Regions from separate parts of the Thermoanaerobacter sp. CM-CNRG TB177 genome, predicted to be linked through region 1. Evidence: riboswitches for the same ligand, from Rfam matches in the RefSeq annotation. Region 1 holds a riboswitch; the other holds the start of a gene.
The links. A riboswitch is a leader RNA that binds a small molecule or an ion and turns the genes downstream of it on or off. The one in region 1 is predicted to bind cyclic di-AMP.
Positions count from the first base shown of each region.

Region 2: linked by a shared signal. The riboswitch ahead of I4N53_RS07365 (C40 family peptidase) and the one ahead of I4N53_RS11740 (NAD/NADP-dependent octopine/nopaline dehydrogenase family protein) in region 1 are both predicted to bind cyclic di-AMP.

Region 1 covers NZ_JAFCAC010000103.1:27,287-30,668, forward strand. Annotated here, with positions in the region: gene rsfS (ribosome silencing factor) at 5-358, shown strand; gene I4N53_RS11735 (transcriptional regulator) at 493-1,143, shown strand; cyclic di-AMP (ydaO/yuaA leader) riboswitch at 1,207-1,338, shown strand; gene I4N53_RS11740 (NAD/NADP-dependent octopine/nopaline dehydrogenase family protein) at 1,440-2,540, shown strand; gene I4N53_RS11745 (cobalamin-dependent protein) at 2,537-3,382, shown strand, end outside.
Region 2 covers NZ_JAFCAC010000063.1:6,814-10,195, reverse strand. Annotated here, with positions in the region: gene I4N53_RS07380 (nicotinate phosphoribosyltransferase) at 1-116, shown strand, start outside; gene I4N53_RS07375 (peptide ABC transporter substrate-binding protein) at 136-1,719, shown strand; tRNA gene I4N53_RS07370 (tRNA-Leu) at 1,793-1,877, shown strand; cyclic di-AMP (ydaO/yuaA leader) riboswitch at 2,036-2,168, shown strand; gene I4N53_RS07365 (C40 family peptidase) at 2,174-3,094, shown strand; gene typA (translational GTPase TypA) at 3,212-3,382, shown strand, end outside.

The DNA of each region.
Region 1 (3,382 bases):
TTTAGTGATAGACGTAAAAGATAAAGTATTTAAAATTTATAAAGTTTTAGAAGATAATAAAGCTTCTGATATAAAAATTTTATATATAGGTGATTTAACAGTTGTCGCAGATTATTTTATTATTGCTACTGGCAATTCAGACACTCATGTTAAAGCGTTGACAGAGGAAATTGAAAAGAAACTCATGGAAGAAGGCATTCTGGTGGATCATATCGAAGGTTACAATTGGGGGAAATGGGTTTTAATGGATTATGGTGATGTGATAGTTCACATATTCCAGCAAATAGAAAGGGAATTTTATGATTTAGAGAGATTATGGGCGGATGCAAAGGAAATAGTGCTTGACAACCTTGTTTGAGGTATGTATAATAACGTTAATAAATTTTTTATCAGCATTCCGTCTTTTTAAAAATAAATTTGAGCCTAGTCAGTAATTTTTCATTACCTAATTGCATATATTTAATATGGTATGATTAGGGGGATTTAGAGCAAATGAAGACTCATCCTATCTTGAAGAGCATAATCCCTATGATAGAAGGAAAAGCACATACATTTGGAAAAAATTGTGAAGTGGCACTGTATGACTTTTCTTCACCTCAAAATCCAATTATTGCAATTGTAAACGGACATGTCACAGGAAGAGATGTAGGGAACCCTTTGCCTGAGAACATTGCGAAAATATTGAAATCTGAAAATGTTGAAAATTTAATAAACTATAAGAGTAAAGGTAAAGATGGTAAGATTTTGAAGTCGTCTGCTCTTTTTATAAAAGATGAAAATGGTAAACCTGTGGGGTGTCTTACAATCAACATCGATATTTCGGAATTTGTAATGGTAAAAAATACTTTATCAGAGTTTTGCGATGTAGCGGATACCAATGAAGAAGCTCGGGAGGCTTATGCAGGAAGTGTTAGTGATGTACTTGAAAGTATAGTAAACACCACATTGGAAAACTACGGAAAACCTGTAAATTTCATGACAAAAGAAGAGAAGGTACAAGTGGTCAAAATGTTAGATGAAAAAGGGACTTTTTTGATAAGAGGTGCTGTTGATTACGTTGCTAAGATACTTTGTGTATCCAGATATACCATATACAATTATTTAGACGAAATAAGAGTAGGAGGAGATTTTAGTAAATATTAACATGTTTTCCTTTACAAGTTTTTTGCTTTATGATATAATAAAAATAAATTTGAAAATTAAATAAAATGCTAAACGCTGAATTCGTAAAGAAGCGGGGGAACCACTTTGGGGGTGAATCCATCTTTTGATAAGATGGTAGGGTTATCTTTCGACCCGAACCCGTCAGCTAACCTCGTAAGCGTTGAAAGAGGAGGATGATAGCAGTGGTGTCTTTTTATGTCTTTTCAGACACCCAAGGCTGAAGCTATAGATTTTCCTCTATAGCTTTTTCATTTCTTTAAAAGGGGGTAACTAAAATGAAGCAACTCTCTTTTGCAGTAGTTGGAGCTGGGAATGGGGGTCAAGCGATAGCGGGGCATCTCGCTTTAAAGGGTCATAAAGTTAATTTGTACAATAGAACCTATCAAAAATTACTTCCTATTATAGAAAAAGGTGGTATTGAATTAGAAGGAGAAGTAAAAGGCTTTGGCAAATTAAGTGTGATAACTGATGACATAGAGAAAGCTATTAAAGATGTTGATATAATTTTAGTGGCAGTTCCTGCTTCTGCCCATTATAAAATTGCTGAAGAGATGTTGCCATATCTTAAGGATGGTCAAATAGTTGTATTAACCCCAGGAAGAACTGGTGGTGCTTTGGAATTTTATAATATTATAAGAAGACGAGAAGATTTGGATGTAATTATTGCAGAAACGGATACTTTAATATATGCATGCAGGTCTTCCATGGGAAAATCCAAAATATTTATGGTAAAGGAAGTTGTGGCTGTTGCTGCGATACCTAACGATAAAACAGAAATGGTAGTGGAAGCGCTTAATACCGCCTTTCCTCAATTTATTCCAGCGCAAAATGTTTTGGAAACAAGCCTTAACAATTTTGGAGCTGTTTTTCACCCTGCACCAACTTTACTTAATGCAGCAAGAATAGAAACTACAAAAGGGAATTTTGAATTTTATCGGGAGGGTATTTCTCCTTCTGTTGCAAAAATATTGGAAAAAATAGACAACGAAAGAATGATGGTGGCAAAAGCTCTAGGTGTAAATACTATTTCAGCTAAAAGATGGCTAAAAGAAAGTTATAATGCAGAAGGAGAAAATCTATATGAGGCAATTCAAAATACAAAAGCTTATGTTGGCTTATTAGCTCCTCAAACATTAGATTGTCGTTATATATTTGAAGATGTTCCTATGAGCTTGGTGCCTATGTCTTCTATAGGAAAAGAAATAGGCATTAAGACTCCCACTATTGATGCTGTTATACATCTTGCTTCGGTTATGCACGGAAAAGATTATTGGAATATTGGAAGGACGGCTGAGAAACTAGGGATCCAAGGGAAAACAGTAGAGGAAATTATAGAGTTGGTGGAAGGAAAAAGAAAGGAGGTAACTATAGCGTGAAAAGGTTAATTGTAGCGGCAGCGATAGGTAATTGTGTCCATGTGGCCGGTGTATATAACTTTTTAAAATTTGCAGAACAGCAAGGTTATGAAACTATATTTTTGGGTCCTGCTGTTCCTATAAAGAAATTGATAGAAGCCGTTAAAAAACATAAGCCGTCAATTGTAGGAGTAAGCTATAGATTGACTCCTTCTGCTCTTGAAAAACTTTTAGAAGAACTAAAAAAGGAAATAGAAGTAAATAATTTGCAACATATTAGGTGGGTGTTTGGCGGTACAGAGCCTACTGCAGACGTGGCAAGAAGGTCAGGAATATTTGTAGCAGTTTTTGATGGTAAAAATGGTGATGAAGCTACAATTAATTTTTTAAGAGGAGGAAGCACAAATTATAGACGACGAGTTTTTGCTGATACACTAATAGGAAGAATAGAAGATAAATTCCCTTATCCTATCATAAGACACCACTTTGGACTTCCTTCATTAGAAGATACTATAGAAGGTGTTAAGAAGATAGCAGAGGCAGAAATTTTAGATGTAATTTCTCTCGCGCCAGACCAAAATGCTCAAGAGCATTTCTTTGATAAGAAATATGATAAATCTTTAGATGGAGCAGGCGGCGTTCCTATAAGAAAGGAAGAAGACTTGATAAGGATATATGAAGCTTCAAGAAGGGGTAATTTCCCACTTTTAAGATGCTACAGTGGTACAAATGACGTATTTAAGATGGCGGAAATGCTTTTGCGAACGATTCACAATGCGTGGGCAGCAATACCACTTAGCTGGTACAATGTTCTCGATGGAAGAGGTCCAAGAGATGTTAACACTTCAATCAGAGAAAATCAA
Region 2 (3,382 bases), on a different contig from region 1:
ATGCTCAACCTATTGATATGACTATGGATATAAAAGAAGTGGAAGGAGTACCTATTGCTAAAAGAGGAAGAATTCCAGGTATTATAGAAAATAAAAAGTTGAAAAAGATAAAATAGTTTTCGGAGATGATAGTTAATGAGAAAATTTATTATATTATCTTTCATTTTGCTGTTTATTTTTACGGGATGCAAAACATTTTCACAAAATATAGTAAATTTGCCGCAAGCCTCTGAAGATAAAACTAATATTGAAGAAGAAAAGCCAGTAGAGGGTGGCACTTTAAGAGTAAATATTACTTCTTTTGAGACGTTAAATCCTTTTTTAAACAGCGATGAACGAGTAAGGCAAATGTTAAATTTGTCATTGGAAGGATTAGTTACTATAGATAAAACTTTAAAACCTATTCCTCAATTAGTAGAAGAGTGGCAAATAAATGGACTTAATATAAAATTTTATTTAAAAAAGAATGTTAAATGGCAGGATGGAGTAAATTTTACGGCTCATGATGTAAAATTTACTTTTGATTCTTTTAAAAATAAGGAAGTGAAAAGTCCTTATAGGGATATTCTCATTAACTATCTCTCCTCTTATAAAACAAATGGTGATTACGAATTTGAAGTTGTTTTAAATAAACCTGTTGCAAATCCAATAGCTTTATTTACTTTTCCTATTTTAGCCGAACATCAATTCAAAGATGAAAAAGATATTTTAAATAAAGACATTGTACCTATCGGTACAGGACCATATAAAATATCTTCTTACAGAGTTGGCAGAGAAGTTATTTTTGAAAGAAATCCTTATTATAGAGACGACAAACCTTATATAGATAGTATAGTTTTTAAAATTGTACCTAATGAAAATGCGATGATAACATCTTTTCAAAGCAAGGAGGCGGATTTTACTTTTTTAAGTGACATAGACTGGGATAAATACAAAGAAATTTCAAATGTAAATATTTATAAATATGTTATTCAAGATTATGTACTTATAGCACCTAACTATCGAAATCCAGCTTTAAAAGATTCAAATGTTAGAAAAGCTATGTGTTATGGAATAGATACTGACAAAATTTTAAGAGATGTATATTTTGGCCATGGCCTAAAAACATGTATTCCAGTCCGTCCTGATTCATGGCTTTATAGCAATAAAATAGTATCTCATAATTATGATATAAAAGAAGCAAATAAAATATTGGAGGAAAGTGGTTGGAATTTAGTTAAGGGAATAAGGAGTAATGGAACTTATCAGCTCAAATTTGATTTGATAGTAAATGCAAATAATCCTTATTTAATTAAGGTTGCTCAAATTATAAAGAATAATTTAAAAGATGTAGGAATTGAAATAAATATTGTACCGAAAGATTGGGATAATTTACTAAGTACTGTGTATTCGGGTAATTTTGATTTAGTACTAATGGAGTGGAATTTAAGTTATAATCAAGATATGTCTGAAATGTTTATAACAAAAGGTAAAGACAACTTTATAGGTTATAGTAATTCTAAAGTTGATGAAATATATAGTAGAATTTTTTATGATTCAGAAGAGAATTCTTTAAAAACAGATTATCAAGCTTTGGAACAAGTTTTTTTAGAGGAACAACCCATAATTGGCCTTTTCTATATTGAAAGAGCAGTTATGGCATATGACAATGTAAAAGGTGTGGACCCTACTGGATTTAATGTTTTCGACAATATAGAAAAATGGTATATAAAAAAGTAGTATTAAAAAATAGGTATTGACACTGACCTAAAAAGATTATATAATTCATAGTGTGACGAAATTAAAAAAGCGTGCGGTGGTGGCGGAACTGGCAGACGCGTACGTTTGAGGGGCGTATGGGGTTTCCCGTGTGGGTTCAAGTCCCACCCTCCGCACCATAAAAGAGAAAGAGGCGTTGAGCCTTTTATTTTTTTGTCACACAAATTATTAATTTTTTATAAAATATATTAAAAAAAGATTAAAAAGTTTAAGAAAGATTTAATGTAAACATTGACTTTGACTGTAGTATATGATATGATAAAACAAAAGGACAAAGTATGCAATCTTGCCGAATCCGAAAGGTACGGAGGAACCGCTTTTGGGGGTTAATCTGTAGTTTTAAGCTACAGTAGGGATGCCTTCTGTCCCGCACCCGACAGCTAACTCCGGAGGCAATAAAGGAAGGAGATTTGCGGTGGATAGGCGACTGGGAAAAATGATTTTTGTAATTTCTGTGTTTGGTGCAACGCTGATTGGCAGTTCTTTTTTGAGCCCAGTGTTTGCGGAAGGATTGGGAATTGGAAAAATTACAGGTAATTATGTAAATGTGCGGACCCAAGGAAGTTTAGCAGGAAGTGTTATTACCCAGCTAAATTGGAATGACACAGTGACTGTATTAGATAAGCAAAACGGCTGGTATAAAATAAAGCTTTCAAATGGAAGAGAAGGATGGGTTTTTGGTAAATATTTATCTGTAAGAAGTTTTTCAAATGTTTCAAGAGGAGATACCGAAAATTTAAGTGTTGGTATAGTGACAGGTAATTATGTAAATGTGCGAAGTAAAGGAAGCTTATCAGGGAGTATCATAACCCAGCTTAACAAGAACACTACAGTGACTGTATTAGATAAGCAAAATGGGTGGTACAAGATAAAGCTTTCTGACGGAAGAGAAGGATGGATTTACGGACAGTACTTAGCGGTAAGGAGCACTTCAAATATCTCAAGAGGTGAAGTGGATAGGAGTTTAGTGGATAGATTAATAGATTATGCTAAGTCTTTTGTGGGGACTCCATATGTCTATGGTGGCTCAACTCCAAAAGGATTTGATTGTTCCGGTTTTGTTTATTACGTATTTAAAAATTTTGGTTTTGATTTGCCACGAACGGCGAAGGACCAATCTACTGTAGGAGAATATGTGAGTTACGGTGACCTTCAACCAGGCGATTTGGTATTTTTTAAAACATTGGGGAGTAGTGTGATAAACCATTCAGGAATATATATTGGCAATGGGGAGTTTATACAAAGCTCTTCAGGTAGAGGAAAGGTCATAATAAGTTCTTTAAATGAAGGTTATTATAAAGAACATTATGTTACAGCAAGAAGAATTATAAAATGACGATGATAAAAGAGTGCTCTAGAGAGTGCTCTTTTTTATATTGACTATTTTTATCCTTTAATATATTATATAATACTGTACATGCGATACAGCCTATTTTATGGAAGGAGATACCTTATGAAATATGTAAGAGAAGATGTAAGAAATATAGCCATTATTGCTCATGTTGATCATGGAAAAACTACTTTGGTTGATGCTATGCTTAAACAAAGCGGTATTTTTAGGGCAAATGAAAAAGTTGAGGAAAGGATTTTGGATTTTAACGATTTAGAAAGAGAAAGAGGCATA